Regions from separate parts of the Undibacterium sp. GW821-FHT11B02 genome, predicted to be linked through region 1. Evidence: predicted binding sites of a transcription regulator. Region 1 holds the regulator's gene; the other holds the start of a gene.
The links. The regulator FliA, encoded in region 1, starts transcription of late flagellar genes. The targets are predictions, from matches to a motif close to CTAAAGTTTNNNNNNNNNNNGCCGNTA.
Positions count from the first base shown of each region.

Region 2: the regulator FliA is predicted to act here: its motif matches at 3,931-3,957, upstream of AC1RVX_RS08775 (FlxA-like family protein).

Region 1 covers NZ_JBXASD010000007.1:15,985-23,991, reverse strand. The annotation lists gene flgA (flagellar basal body P-ring formation chaperone FlgA) at 1-167, shown strand, start outside; gene flgM (flagellar biosynthesis anti-sigma factor FlgM) at 299-607, shown strand; gene AC1RVX_RS15840 (flagella synthesis protein FlgN) at 610-1,110, shown strand; gene motD (flagellar motor protein MotD) at 1,197-2,036, opposite strand; gene AC1RVX_RS15830 (flagellar motor protein) at 2,076-2,810, opposite strand; gene AC1RVX_RS15825 (RNA polymerase sigma factor FliA) at 2,792-3,523, opposite strand; gene AC1RVX_RS15820 (MinD/ParA family ATP-binding protein) at 3,528-4,370, opposite strand; gene flhF (flagellar biosynthesis GTPase FlhF) at 4,363-5,697, opposite strand; gene flhA (flagellar biosynthesis protein FlhA) at 5,694-7,778, opposite strand; gene flhB (flagellar biosynthesis protein FlhB) at 7,775-8,007, opposite strand, start outside.
Region 2 covers NZ_JBXASD010000003.1:542,266-550,272, forward strand. The annotation lists gene AC1RVX_RS08745 (NAD(P)H-binding protein) at 1-212, shown strand, start outside; gene AC1RVX_RS08750 (TetR/AcrR family transcriptional regulator) at 206-838, opposite strand; gene AC1RVX_RS08755 (sigma-70 family RNA polymerase sigma factor) at 942-1,799, opposite strand; gene AC1RVX_RS08760 (alpha/beta hydrolase) at 1,796-2,677, opposite strand; gene AC1RVX_RS08765 (EthD family reductase) at 2,748-3,062, opposite strand; gene AC1RVX_RS08770 (hypothetical protein) at 3,052-3,408, shown strand; gene AC1RVX_RS08775 (FlxA-like family protein) at 3,548-3,904, opposite strand; gene AC1RVX_RS08780 (LysR family transcriptional regulator) at 4,016-4,909, opposite strand; gene AC1RVX_RS08785 (cupin-like domain-containing protein) at 4,949-5,815, opposite strand; gene AC1RVX_RS08790 (metal-dependent hydrolase) at 5,812-6,561, opposite strand; gene AC1RVX_RS08795 (hypothetical protein) at 6,641-7,399, opposite strand; gene AC1RVX_RS08800 (GNAT family N-acetyltransferase) at 7,526-8,007, shown strand, end outside.

The sequences.
Region 1 (8,007 bases):
GGCAATCAGTAAGGGTTATCAGTTCCGGCCCTGGCTTTCAGGTGGCTACCGATGCAATTGCGCTCAATAATGCCTCAGACGGACAAGTCGCCAAAGCAAAAACCAGTTCAGGGCAAACCATTAGCGGCATAGCCAAAAATGGTGGCATTATAGAAATAATTTATTAGCAGAAAAAAATGCTTGCGAGAAATACACTTAAGCTTGTGCAATATTTTTTTGAGGTAAGGTTAAAGTTTAAAATTACACAGCCGATAAACTGGATGTAGATGTTTGTAATTCCCATACTGAGGGTATCGCTGTGAAAATTGATGACGCACTTAACAAGACCTCTGGGCTTCCCGTAAGCCCGCAGCAGGCTCGCACGGAAAAACCGGCAGATAACACGTCGGCTCCGGTTGCGAATTCGTCGAAAGTGCAAATTTCGACCCTGTCCACGCAATTGCAGGCCCTGCAAAGCACACAGGCAAGCAATGCCGTATTTGAGACCAAGAAGGTGGAAGCGATCAAGCTGGCTATTTCTGAGGGACGCTTTCAGGTGAACTCGGAAAAAGTTGCTGACGGGCTTCTGGAAACAGTCAAAGACTTACTTAATGCAAGAAAACGCTAGCCATGAACACAACAAGTTCCGGACACACAGCAATTGAACAATGCCTGCAGGAAGAAATCATCACCATGTCTTCCCTGGCAGAATTGCTGAAAAAAGAGCAGTCTGCACTTGTTGATAGTGATGTCAGCTTGCTTAACGATTACACCCAAAGCAAAGGGCAACTGCTTGGCAAGATGTCTGAACTGGAGAAAAAGCGTAATGCGTTTCTGACGCAACTTGGGTACAAAGCAGATCTGGATGGCATGCAAGCGTATTTACAACAAGCTGGCAGCGCAGATAATGCACATCATACAGCGAATTATTGGGAACAACTCCTGCAAGTGTCTATGCAAGCGAAAGAGGACAACAAGATCAATGGCCAGTTGATCAACCGCAGATTGGCACAAAGCCAGTCCATGTTAAACGTATTACAACAAGGGAATCAAACCACTTCCCCTATGTACGGCCCGAATGGCCAATCGACCATCAAAGGTACATCAGGCAAAGGCTATATTGCCACTTGATTAGCCCTGGATATGATCACGAATAAAAAAACAGACCCTTGATCCGGGTCTGTTTTGCTTTGGCCTGCAGATAATTCACACTGATCTTAGGGAATCGGTACAGCCGGTGTGGTCGCTGGCAAAGGTGATGTCGCTGGCACTGAAGAGGATGAAGGAGTCGCAGGTGCAATCGGTACATCCACAACTGGCTCTGGCAATACTGCCAATATGGTGACCGACACCCGGCGGTTCCTGGCACGACCTTCTATTGTATTATTGTCACTGACCGGCAATTTTGCCCCCTGCCCCACGGCTGTCACCCGGAATTCATCGACACCGTTTTCAGTCAGCAACCTGGCAACCGTGCTGGCGCGCACTGCTGACAATTCCCAGTTTGAAGGGAAGATTGGATTTTTGATGGGTACATTATCTGTGTGTCCCTCTACCTGTATGGCGTGGTTATCCACCTTCAGGACACCGGCAATGGCTTTCAGGGCCTGTATCGAATCCACATTCAGGCGTGCTTCACCAGGCGCAAACAGCAGGCTGGCATTGATTTCGATGGTAATGCCACGACTGGTCTGACTGACCCTGACCTTGCCTTCCCGCACCAGGGGTTCCAGCACTGTCAGGATATCCTTGGCCATGGTCGTCATCTGCGCCTTTTCCTTGCGCAAGGCTTCATTCGTGCGGTTGTTTTTTACCAAAGGCAAAGGGTCAAGCTTGACGATCGGCTCATTCGGCACATCTACCGCCCTGGGGTTGACCATGACCTTGCCAAAAGCACCCGTCAGTGAATTCGACAGCACCCGGTATTTACCTTCATTGAGGGAGGAAATCGCATACATCACCACAAAGAAAGCAAACAACAGGGTAATAAAATCGGCGTAAGAAACCAGCCAGCGATCATGGTTATCGGGCTCTTCGTGGAATTTTCTTCTGGCCATAAGTGTCTTTAGTGCATCACGGCGGGCAAGCCATCAATTTTAATGGTTAGTCAATCGTTCTTCCACCACACGCGGACTATCCCCCAGAGCAATGCTGTAAAAAATGTCAGATAACATTTCCCGCCGGGTGACTTCCCTGTTAATGATTTCTTTTAGTTTGTGACTGACTGGCAAGAACAGCAGGTTGGCCATGCCCACCCCATATATCGTTGCCACAAAGGCCACAGCAATACCGCCACCCAACTTGGATGGGTCAGTGAGGTTTTCCATCACGTGTATCAAACCCAGCACCGCACCCAAAATACCGATGGTGGGGGAATAACCACCTGCAGCTTCCCAAATTTTGGCAGCCTGACGTTGCTCCATCTCATATAACGAAATATCAACGTCCAGGATATCCTTGAGCCTTATCGGGTCTATGCCGTCAATCACCAGGCGCAAGCCCTTGCCAACGAAGGGATCAGTCGACGCATTCATATAGCGTTCGAGGCTGAGAAAACCTTCCCTTCTGGCGACGACGCTCCAGACCAGCGCTTCTTCGACATTCTTTTTGCTATTGTCTGGTGGCTCTGACACGACCCAGCGCAACATGCGCACGCCGTGGGCAAAGGTCTTGATGCGGCTTTGCATCAGGACCGCCCCAATAGTTCCCACTACAACGATCACAAAAGCAGCTGGCTGTACCAGTGAAGAAAGACGCCCCCCCTCCAGCAACTGACCAGAAAGGATGCCGACAACAATCAGTAAAAGTCCGACTATGCTAGCCCAGTCCACGCCTTCTCCCTTAAGTACGCCCTGAGCCTGGCTACCGCCTGACTATGCAATTGTGACACCCGTGACTCGGACACCCCCATCACGGCCCCGATTTCCTTCAAGTTTAATTCTTGCTCATAATACAAGCCCATCAGCAATTTTTCACGCTCGGGCAAACTGTCAATCGCCCCGATTACAGCATCACGGAAGTCATCATTGAGCAAATCCTGCAAGGGGTCGCCTGACAAGTCAGAACAATAATGATCGAGAAAATGTTCTTTCGTGTCGGCGTCATGAAAGTCTTCGTAATACACCAGTTGATGGCCACCACTGTCGGTCAGCATGTCCTGGTATTCTTCCAGCGACAGCTTGAGCGATTTGGCAACCTCGGTTTCCAGCGGTGGCCTGCCCAGCTTTTGCTGCAGGGTGTTCATGGCATTTTCTATTTTGCGCATGTTCTGGCGCACGCCACGCGGCAACCAGTCACTGCTGCGCAACTCATCCAGCATGGCCCCACGTATGCGCTGCACGGCATAGGTTTCAAACTGGGCACCATGCGTGTCTTCATAGCGGTTGACGGCATCCAGCAAACCGATCATGCCAGCCTGCACAAGATCATCCACCTCCACACTGGGAGGCAGACGCGCCTTCAACTGGTAAGCAAGTCGCTTGACCAGTGGGGCATGCTCCCTAAGGAGGAAGTTTTTATCTGACTTTCCGCTAGCGGTGTACATGTGATTATATTCCGAGACCGACACCCAGCTCAGGGACTCCCTCTAAACATAATGTCGAACGCGCAGTCATTGCCAATTGTTCCGCCAGTTTCGAAAAAGCCAGCGAAGCACGCGCCTTGGGAAAAGCGTCAATCACGGAGCGACCCAAATGCGCAGCCTTTCTTACATGTTCATCTTCCGGCACATGGCCGACATAGTGCAAAGGCACCGCCAGATAACGGCTGGCAGCCTGCGCCATATTTGTGTAAATCAATCTCGCCTCTTTTTCTGATGCGCCGGATACTAAAATTCCATAACCGCGCCGTCCTACCCTGTTACTGACCCGTTTGATCAAGCCATATGCGGCCTTGATCATATGCGGATCAGCAGAAACCTGTATCACCAATTCACTGTCATCCAGCGATGCCAGCGGAAATGCGTCATTCGCATTAATGTCGCCATCGACCATCACCAGGTCAGCCTGATTTGCCACGACATCAAACACTTCAGTCAATTGCCGCGCACTTTCTGGCGGCAAGCCTGAAGCTATTGATGCCTGCCTGGTCAACATCGTCACCGACAAACCTGCGGCTACCAATTTGATTGCATCCTTCATTGTACGCTGTTGTCTCGCTACATCCAACAAGGTACGATCATTGCTTGCATTCAGCCAGGCCCCCACGCTATTGTCCGAGGCCCGCGCATCGATCATCAACACTTCATTACCCTGTCTTGCCAGTGACACACCAAGGTTGACCAACATGCCACTTTTTTCATCTTCTTTCAAAGCCGACAAAAAAGTAAACACCCTGGGTTTGGGGCCAGCCAGCATGCGACGCAAACCTTCTGCCTGATCAAAACTAGCCAAGGGACACCTCCTGCGACATGCCTGCAGCACGTGCCGCATTCCCTGCCCCCATGGTGCCAGCCATCAGCAAAGGCAATTCTTCATCCAGGAAACGGAAAGCTGCAGTCTCACGTTTCAGTTTAAAAGCGCGATCAATCAGATACAGCTTGTTGGCGATGTGCAGGTCTTCTGGCACCCGCTGACCGCTGGCCACGTAATACACCATCAGTTTCTGGCGTATCGCAATATCCAAAGCCCCGCCTATGGTGGCAGCCTCGTCAAGCTTAGTCAAAATACAACCTGCCAGGCCATTGCCCTGATAAGCACGCACTACTTCGCTCAGTGTTTCACCAGTCGAAGTGGCATTCAGACACAGCAAACGCTTTACCGGAGTGTCTGTTCCAGACAACATGGCAACCTGTTCTGTCACCATTTTATCGCGCTGACTGACACCAACAGTATCGATCAATACGGTATGTTTGTTTTTGAGTTCGGACAAGGCAATGCGCAAATCCGCCTCATCCTTGACGGCATGCACCATGACGCCAAGTATCTTGCCGTAAATGCGCAATTGCTCGAAACCACCAATACGATAGCCGTCGGTGGTGATCAGGGCCAGCTTGGAAGGACCATGGCGCATCACACAACGCGCTGCCAGTTTGGCCGTAGTGGTGGTCTTGCCAACGCCAGTCGGGCCTACCAAGGCATAGACGCCACCTTTTTCCAGCATTTCGTTTTCATTGTCGATGGTGGACAGATTACGTACCAACGTATTCTTGATCCAGTCCAGACCATTTTCGACCTTACCCGCTTCCGGCAATTTTTCAACCAGATAACGCGACAAGCCCGCACTGAAACCAGTTGCCAGCATTTCACGCAGAATATCTGCCTTCTGCGGATGCCGCTTCTGGGTTTGGGTCCAGGATATTTCTGCCAGTTGCGACTCCAGCATGCTGCGCATGGAACGAATTTCCGACATCACGTTATTCAACTCACCCGCGCTGACAGCCGCCTCAATATCGGCATCCATGGCAACAGCCGGTTTCAGCGGACGATGAATAACTGCCGGTGCTTCGGCCTGATAACGTGGCGCAAAACGCGGTGCATCGGGTATTGGCGGCGCCAGTGATGTTGCGGATGCCATTGACGCTGCTGACGCTGATAACGCTGGCGTATCATCGCCGGACGATGGCGTAATGGCACTGATAGCCTCATCAGCCATGGCCAAAATCTCGACCTTGCCACCGACATTGCGGTTAGACAAAATTACCGCGTCAGCGCCCAGGGCATCCCGCAACATGCGCAAAGCTTCGCGAGAAGTATTCGCGGTAAATTTTCTGACGTTCATGATTGACCTCCGACCAGGCTGGTGACTTTAATTGTTTTTGTTTCGGGTAATTCTGCGTGCGACAAGACTTTCAGTTGCGGTACCGTGCGACGCAAGAAGCGTGACAGCAAAGCCCGCAGCGGTGCCGGTACCAGCAAGACTGGTGTCAGCCCCAATTGTTCCTGATGCTGGGCGGCAGCCTCGGTCTGGCTGGCCAATGTGTCTGCCAGGCCGGGTTCAATACCGGCACCATCTGCACCACTGGTCTGCAGGGCTTGCATGAGCAGTCGTTCCAGGCGATTGTCCAGCGTCATCACGGTCAACTCATTCCCGGTTGGGAATATCTGCTGCACAATGGCACGGCCCAGGGCAATCCGCACCTGGGCAGTCAGCTCACCTGCATCCTGGGTATGTGTGGCCTGTTCTGACAGACATTCGATGATGGTGCGCATATCTCGGATATGCACACCTTCTATCAACAGGTTCTGCAAGACTTTTTGCAGTACCGACAAAGGCAGGATTTTCGGCACCAGCTCTTCCACCATCTTCGGCATATCTTTAGCCAGATGATCCATCAGCAACTGTACTTCCTGACGGCCCAGCAATTCGGCGGCGTGGGAAGTGATCAGATGATTCAGATGAGTAGCAATGACAGTCCCGGAATCCACGACGGTATACCCCATAGATTGAGCCTGATCACGCATGCTTGCGTCGATCCAGACAGCAGGCAGGCCAAAGGCAGGGTCATTCGTGACCGCACCTGGCAAATTACCAGTGACCATCCCCGGGTTAATCGCCAGGTACTGACCACTGAGTGCTTCGCCTACGCCCACTTCCACCCCCTTGAGGGTGATGCGATAGGCAGACGGCTTGAGTTCGAGGTTGTCGCGGATATGCACAGGTGGCGACAAAAAGCCGACTTCCTGTGCAAATTTTTTGCGTATGCCTTTGATACGGCGCAGCAATTCGCCACCCTGGTTTTTATCCACCAGCGGGATCAGGCGATAACCAACTTCCAGCCCCAGGGTATCGACCGGCATAATATCTTGCCAGGTTGCTTCTTCCATCTCTTGGGCTGCTGCGGGAGTGTCTTGTTTTTCTTCTGTGACAGGAGCGATCTGATTACGCTTGTTCAACAGATATCCGCCGCCACACAAGATTGCGGCAAGCAAGATGAAGGCGATATGCGGCATGCCGGGTATCAGGCCCATGCCACCGATAATACCGCCCGTAATAATCATGACCTGCGGTTTGGCAAACAACTGGCCAATCAACTGACCACTGATATCCTGGTCACTGGCTACACGCGACACGACGACACCGGCTGCAGTAGAAATGATCAGGGAAGGAATCTGCGCGACCAGGCCATCACCAATCGCCAGCAGCGTGTAGTTTTTCAGCGCAGAAGCGAAATCCAGATCATGCTGCACCATGCCGACGATCAGACCACCGACGATATTGATCACCGTAACCATGATGCCAGCCACCGCGTCACCGCGTACGTATTTACTGGCACCGTCCATGGCACCGTAAAATTCTGCTTCTTGTGCAACTTCGGTGCGACGACGACGGGCTTCTTGCTCAGCTATCAAACCGGCATTCAAATCAGCATCAATCGCCATCTGCTTGCCTGGCATCGCATCCAGGGCAAAACGTGCGCCCACTTCAGCAATACGGCCAGCACCTTTGGTCACAACAGTAAAGTTGATGATGGTCAGGATAATAAACACCACGATACCAACGGTGTAATTACCACCAATCAGAAAGTGGCCGAAAGCTTCAATCACCTTACCGGCGGCATCCGGACCGGTATGGCCCTCGGTCAAAACAACCCGTGTAGAAGCCACGTTCAGGGACAGGCGCAGCATGGTACTGACCAGCAAAACGGTCGGAAACACCATAAAATCCAGCGGCTTTACCGTATACAGACTGGTCAGCAAGACGATGATCGCAATCGCAATATTAAAGCTGAAAAACACGTCAAGTACAAATGCCGGCAAGGGCAACACCATCATCGCCAGCATCAGGATAATCAGGAAAGGCGCGGCCAACGCCCGGGAATTCATACCGTTCATCCAGACAGGTAATTTGAGGCTATTCATGCTGGGGCTCCTGCTTGATTATTCGGGTCCAGCTCAGGTGGTACATATAAGTCATTCGGTTCCATCGGTTTATTTCCAGCACCTGTGCGATAACTGCGTAACTGATATACATAAGCCAGCACCTCGGCCACGGCAGCGTACAAAGCTTCAGGGATTTCATCGCCAAGATCTGTATGTTTAAACAGCGCACGCGCCAGCGGTGGTGCCTCCAGCAAGGGCACCTTGTGCT
Region 2 (8,007 bases), on a different contig from region 1:
TCGGCTTCGAGGAGATATCCGACAAACAGGCATACACCGGGACTGTCAAATGGGCTGGGAAAGGGCCTTACGTCGATGCCCTCGTGAACATCTGGCGCGCGGTGCGCGAGGGCCGGCTTGACACCGTCACGGAGGGCGTAAAGTTGGTCACCGGGCGGGAACCAATCCCGTTCGAACAGTGGGCCACCGAGAACGCTGCATCGTTTCAGTAGTGCTTCAGTGTGTTGCCCCGAAAAGAATTCACGTAGAGCTGTACGGTACGAATTGCCTCGTTGCTGGCGTCATCACGCGAGAGGGCGGTGTGCGTCTGGTGGGCCATTCCGTGCACGAGCGATTCCACCATGCCTGGAAGGACAAAAAGCATACGCTCCGTCTCGTCGATGCTGTACTGCTCCTGGTCGGCGCGTGACAATACCCATCCGAACGTGTGGTGCAGCGCGTTCTTGAAGCCCGGAGCGCTCTCCGGAACGACGGGCGAAATAATCTCGTGCAGCTCCGCAACTTCCGCGTGCACATTCACCAGACTCTGGACGAGTTCACACGTGAAATCCTCCAGCGGAGCCGAGGCGTAGGCAGCCGTCGTCTGCTCGATGACCTGTTGTACATCTTCGACGTGCCGGTCATGAAGGGCTGTGAAGATTGTGCGCTTGTCGGGGAAGTACTGATACAGCGACCCGATGCTGACACCTGCCACCTCCGCGATGCGATTCGTGGTGATAGCCTGGGTCCCGTGGCGCTTCACTACAAGGTGGACCGCCTCAAGCACGGCGTCTACGGTTTGCCGCGAACGTTGCTGCTTCGGCTCGCGCCGTAAAGGGTTCCTTTCGGTCGTCTTCATGCTGTCTTCCTCATGCTGTCTTCCTCATGCTGCCTTCCTCATACTGTCTACCTTCATAGAATCATATCAGATTCTGTTGCAACAACGCCGGGCCGGACAGCGCTTACTCCAGGCGAACCCAATCGATAGTCTCCAGCACATACGGCGCGAATAAATAATCGCGGATTCCGGCGATCTGGTTTTCCGCCCAGTTAATCAGGACGAAGTGCGCCAGCTTTTTCATATCGCTGGCGGCGTCGAAGACCAGCATGGCTGGCTGCCCTTCCACGGCACCAAAGCCGAAGCGCCATTTTTTTTCTTGCGCGTAGCGTGTGAAGTAAGGCGCGATCTTTTCGCGACCTTCCCAATGCAAACGATTGACGAGCTCGAGCTTCACATCATCGGCAAGCATCGCGCGGATCGTGTCGAAGTCACCACTCTGAAACAAATGCACGAAGGCGGCCATTTTCGACCGCTGTACATCAGACATCAGCGGCAACTGAATGTCTGGCGGTGCCTGCATAAGCTGGCGTAGCGCGACGCGGCCGCGTTGCAGCGCCGACTTTGCCGCCGCTGGCGAGCACTCGGCAATGCTGGCGATTTCATCGACAGAATGGCCAAGCACATCCTTGAGGATCACCGCGCAGCGCTGCAGTTCAGGCAGGCGCAGGAAGGTCTGGAAACTGATCGCGACAATATCACTTTCGGGCAGCGCTTCTGCTTCGAGCTCATCGGTCAGCGGCACGACGATGACGCGCGACTTCTCACGAAGGAAATCCAGACTCGCATTGCGAGCAATGCGAAACACCCACCCGTCGAGGTGATCTATCTCCACACCCTGGCCATACGCGAGAAGAGCCTTGATCAGGGTCTCTTGCACAAGGTCTTCGCCATTGACTGCCGAACCAGTCATGCGCGCGCAGTAACGATGTAGCCGTGGCCGCAACGCTGTGAGGCAGTCTTCGAATTCTTCCTTGTTCATGCGCCCTCCTGTTTAGCAGGTACGTGATCGGCAATCTTGACGAGAATGCTCGCCAGCGCCGCCGGTTGCGACAGGAATGGCGAGTGGCTGCTTTCCAACGTATGCGTCACCGTCTTGTTGCCGATAACGGCGTCAACCGAGGCAATCATGTAATCCTGGCCGGGCAACGGCACAGCGCGATCCTGCGTGCAGCGGATGTAGTGGCGCTGCACGGTGCCAAACCGCTCTGGACTGATTTCCGACAGAGCCAGCGCGCCGCCATTCGATTCATCGTGATGCAGTTGCGAGGCGGCCTCGTTGAAATCGGCATCGGACAGGTCGGCATAAAACGAAGCCTTGAGCAAAGCGCGGTAGGCCTCGTCGGTGGAACCGGCGTGAATCCTGGTCGCGCCGATAGCCATCGGATCGCCCACGAACAGGCGCGGTGCCAGCGCCGACGCCATCGATTCATCCATCAGCATGGCCAGCAGGGGCATTCCATTGGGCACCATGAAACCGGCAAGATAAACCACCGCACCCAGCAAGTGCGGCACCCGTTCAGCCACCGCCGACACAGTCATGCCACCAGCCGAGTGGCCGACCAGGATGACCTGGCCATTGCTGCGCGAGGCCGCTTCCCTGACCAGGGCCGCCACCGCTTGCGTCCTTTCTTCCTGGGTGAGCTCCGCGATGGGCGAGCGCTCGGCAGCGAAGGCGGCGCTGTCGAACGGACGGGCGTCGAGCGAACCAGGTGGTATCGCATTGTCACCCGCGCCCGGAAGGTCTGGCGTCATCACCCCGAAGCCTTGCGCTTCAAGCAGTGGCCTGACCCGATTCCAGGATGAACGGTTATGCCATCCGCCATGGACCAGGATAAAAATTGCTTTGCTTACCGGCATGTGCTTCCTCTTTATGTGATTTTACATTCTTTGCAAGCTGTTCAAGCGATCTGAGTGTTATGTCCTGGCTTCACACTTCAATGTCATCGAAGAGGAACATTTCGAAGCCCGAATCATCGGGTGCAAACAAACGGCGGTCCGCGCCCGCCGCCTGACCTTCAGGGCTTGCAAACGCGCTCTTGATCGCCGCCATATCGTCGAAATGCAATATCCCGATCAAATGGACATCGGCGCGACCTGCCACCGCGGCGATCGGCCCCTTGCTGACTTCGTATTTTCTGAGTCCCGGGATTTTTTTGCTAAGGGGTATATGGGTGCCAAAGTAGTGGCTGTCAAATGCGGCGACATCCTTCGGTGTTCGGTAAATCACGACCATGCGTGCCATGGTGTTCTCCTTCGTTAAGTTGCGCGATGTGGACAAATTTGTCTGCTTTTGTTTGATACATGCTAAAGACGACGCCGAAGGTGGAAACGGATCGCGACATCGAAAATATATTTCGGCGATTCTCCTGGCGCGACACCCAGCCGGCACCGAGCGTCAAGCGGCCATAGGTCGCTGGCTGGACGTGCTGGCCAGCATCAAGGCCGATACCAAGGACGTGTTGAACATCCTGGTCAGTTGCAGATACTGCTGGTTCGTGGCGATGGAATGCAGGCTGGTGCGGATAAATGCAGCTTCGTTTGCAGCTACTGTCGAACGTCAAAATAAGAAAGGAGCGATGCTTTTTTAGCAAAGAAAAACCCCAAGCGAAACTATCATCAAACAGACTAAGCACTGGTGCTCGCCAAGATTGACGCCATGCTGCCAGCTGTTTCACCTGACAATTTGTGCCTGAAAAATTGTCTTCAGCCGACCTATGGCGATGTTTGTCAGACAGTCGTGTTGACGACACTGCCTATTGTTGAATACGGCGAATATTGCGAATGCTTTGCTGTGGCCTGGGGCTTCTGGGTGTTCGATGACGTGCCGTGCTGGTTAAGTTGTGCCAGGGCTTCCTTTTGCGCTGCGGCTGTCAGCAATTGCTGGATCTGCATTTGAATTTGCTGTATTTGTAACTGCAACAGCGTCAACCGCTCTTTTGCTCCCTTGGAGGTGTCTTTGGTCGCGTCCTGCAATTTCTTCATCAGCCCCACCAATTGCTTCTGTAGTTGAGCGACCTTGCTGCCAGTGTCTGAACTGCCGGATGCAATAGCAGCAGATGATCCTACCGTTGTTACCATTTTCATCCCCGTCACTATGCTTATCAGTATATTAACGACACAGGCAAGGCAAACTTGAGCACGTTCAATTTTGTCGAATCAATTTTGTCGAATTACTGCCCGTTGAGATGAATATCTTCAGGTTTTATGCCGCAATGCATCCACCACCAGCGCAAAGGCTGGTGAAGCCTGGCGGCGGCTGGGGTAATACAGATGGTAACCCTGAAAGCTGGGGGTCCAGTCTTCCAGCACACGTTGCAAATGGCCGTCGCGCACATGTGGTGCCACCATGTCTTCTGGCAGGCAGGCAAGACCAAAACCAGCCAGCGTGGCGCGTAAAATTTGCGTGCTGCTATTGAACACCAACTGCCCTTCTACCCGCACATTGAGTTCATGGCCGTTGCGTTCAAATTCCCATGCATACAGACCGCCATAGGTGGCCATGCGCAGGTTGATGCAGTTGTGGCTCGCCAGTTCTTGCGGGGTTTGCGGGGGTGCATGCTTGGCGAAATACGTGGGCGATGCCACAACGGCCATGCGCAGATCAGGCGCGATGCGGACGGCGATCATGTCCTTGGCGACTTGTTCGCCCAGGCGTACACCGGCATCAAAGCGATCAGCCACGATATCGGTCAGGCTGTAGTTGATATTAATTTCTACCTTGATGTCGGGATAGTTGGGCAAGAAGGTGGCCAGCTTGGGCCACAAGACGGTGTTGGTGGCATGTTCCGCCGCAGATATACGGATGGTGCCAGCGGGTTTGTCGCGCAGCTCGCTCAGGGCGGCCAGTTCATATTCAATTTCTTCAAAGCGCGGGGCCACAGTCTTGAACAACCTTTCACCCGCATCAGTGAGGGACAGGCTGCGCGTGGTGCGTGTCAGCAGACGTACGCCCAGCCGCGTTTCCAGCCCGCGCATGGTGTGGCTCAATGCTGATTGCGACACCCCAAGCTGGGCGGCAGCCCGGGTAAAGCTGCCTTCACGGGCGACGGTGATGAAGGCAAGCAGGTCATTGAAGTTTTCTTTTTGCATTCATGAATCCTCTTCATAAGTCTATATTGATTATAGTCCTTAATTAAGAGCACCCTCAGAATGGCAAGTACAATTACCCCGCCCCATCCAGCCAAGGCGGTGCAGCAGATCGCGTGATTGCACCCAGGCCCAGCGTGCTGACACTTGTGCACGTGGGCCATGGAATCCGCCGAACAGGATACAGGGCGTCAGGTTCAACACTTCATGCCACCAGCCTGCTGGCACATGCAAGACATCGCCAGGTTCCAGATCGACGACAAAGAAATCGCCCTGTATTTCAGCATGTGCCTCCGCTTTTGCCGCAAGCTCCTGCGCGGTGCAGGTGGCCAGCCTGGCCCAGGAATCGTATTTGCCCGCCACTGCATGCATGCGCTCTACCGTGCCTGCACGGACCAGGTAAAAGCGTTTTCTGCCGACGATTTGTACGGCCAGATTGTCGAGATAATCGTAATGGAGGCCAGTGCGTGCATGGGCCGGGCCTATCCAGCTCTGTAATGACAATGTGCTGCCCCGCACAAAGAAATCAGTATGCTGCAAGTCTTGCCGCAACGCAGGAATGGCGTCAAGCAAATCAAATTCCTTCAGGTACAGGGGTTGATCTGTCTGATTCTCCTGATGCTCTTGATTCGCTTGGTTCTCGTGATCATGACCTTCTTCAAGCAAAGCAAGATAGGCACGTAAGCTGGAGTCAATGAAACGCGTGCGGCCCCGTTCGCGGTTGCCTGCCACCAGCTTTACTTGCATATCGGGGGCAAGCCCGGCCAGCCGGTTAAAACTCCAGTGTTGTACCGCAGGCCAATGCGCTGCCAAGCCTCTGAATACGGATGGCCCGGCACGATGGCACAATAACTGCATGCCCGGAAACATAGCCGGTGCCAGTCCCTGAAAATACTCCCCTGTCATCATCGCCCTTTGATCATGACGATGTGGCGCAGACTGGCGCCGGCCATACGTAGCAAACTGGGGATGGCACGAATGGTGAAGGCGGCAGCTTGCAGCATCACGCGTGCCGCGCCAACACGTTGGGCGCGTATGTCAGACCACAACAGGCTAGCAAGCGCAATGGCAACATCGGTAAAAAGATAACATGCCGCCACCAGAAATATCAATGCGCGCCGACCTTGCCCGATGCCCATCGCATCGGCCACCTCTTGCACGACAAAGCGATGTTCTATCTCTTCCTTGCAATGCCATTGCCATAGTCTGGTCTGTTGCGTGTCATTCTGCCCTAGCCATGCATTGTGTGGCCGCAACACCTGTTCTGCGAGTAGCACCGTCAACTGCTCGAACGCGGCGGCAAAAGCGATGCGGGTCGGCAGTTTCCATCCTTCCATTTGCTGCATGGCTGCTTCAATACGCTGCTCTAGTCGCTGCGCTGGCGCATGGGCGGCCATTCTTTCGTTATACAGACGATGCGCGCGCGAATGGCTTTGTTCTTCCTTGGTCAAGCGCAGCACTTCATTCTGCAGTTGCGGGTTGGAAGAACTGCGCACGCTTGTGTTGAGCCAATCGAAAACAGCCGTAATGACGAAATGCTCGCCACAGGGAAGCAAGAGCGAAATAGCATCGAACAGACGAGAACGGAATGCGTCACCGTCATTCCACCAAAGCGTGGGTAATTCTGCAGGCACCGGGTTTGCAGATGTATTCATCGCACGATCATCCCGGCCAGGCATACAGGTGTAAGGGCCGGCTGACAATTCAACTTCATTTTCATCTTTAACCTCATTATCACACTCGCTCAATAGCAGGCTTGTCTTTCAGTTCGGGGCGCGGCTTCGCGTATTCTGCAACCATGTCTTCAACATGGGTGATCCATTTGAGCACCACTTGCAAGGTCTTGAATGGCAGGCGCTGCCACACAGGACACAGTTGCGATAGCGGCACAGTCCCCTGGATCAATACGCCATGATCAAGCGAGGCATCATGCGGAAAATAATCTGGCAGCACGGCAACAATGCGGGTAAATCCTTTGCCATGGTAGTACCGCAATTGCGGATCAAGCGGCAGCTTGCCGCGACGGGTATGCGCATAGGTGGCGACATCGAGCGAAGGATTATTTTCCAGCGCACGTTTGAAACCAGGAATCGGTGATCCCAGATATATTTGACGCCATCCATTCTTCAAAGCATGTGGCCAGAAAAAGGAAAACAGCGCTGCCGCTGCCTGTGGTTCGACACTCGTCAGGCTGATGCCGAACAGGCTGTTGGTCTTTTTTTCTGTGCTCTCGTGTACACTCTCTGCACAGTCTTCCCAACGACGTGCGCGCGCAATGCCTTGCTGCGAAATTGGCCGCATAAAAAGTGATGCAAGCGCTTTGCCTGTATGGGAACAAAAAGCCCCCAGGCACAATTCAGGATAATCAAGCAAGCGCTTGCGCAGCGTATCGGCATTGGCAGCCTGGTTTGATGTCCATTGCAGGGATTCGAGTTCCAACAGTGTAGATATATCGTCGGTGGTAAGGAAGCGGGGAACTATTGTCAATTGCATGAGAATGGGGATGGCTGAAGTAACAAAGATGCCGAGTATAGAATCAGGTCATGACCTCTCAATGACAGGTTTTAATTACATGGTATATATAAAATATATCGATAATATTATTATAGAGAGGTTCATTTGCAAATCGCATTCATTCAGGAAAACCAGTACGAGTCCACCGTCGACCTGCTCCACGAATTGGGCGTTCACTACAATGGAGAACATGCAGCTTCCAGACAAACTGTCAAAGCGCATTTCATGCAAAACCTGATCGGGCCAGATGCTGCCGTGCGCATCGTCGTTGCCACGCGGGATGACGGCACCGTCACCGGGTTGCTGGCGATATCGATATTTCATTCGCTGGTGAATGCGGTGCCAGGTGAGACGGGGCAGCTTTTTGTCAAAGAGTTGTATGTCTTGCGTACAGCACGCCGCAGCGGTGTTGGTGAAGCGCTTATGAGATGGGCGGCAGCGTATGCAGTCAGCAAAAATTGCGTGCGGGTTGACTGGCATGTCAGGGCAGATAATGAAACCGGGCTGCGTTTTTATCAAAGCCTGGGCGGCGTGCCAGTCGGTGACAGGTTGTGTTATCGCCTGTCAGGTGCTGCCCTCACCCATGC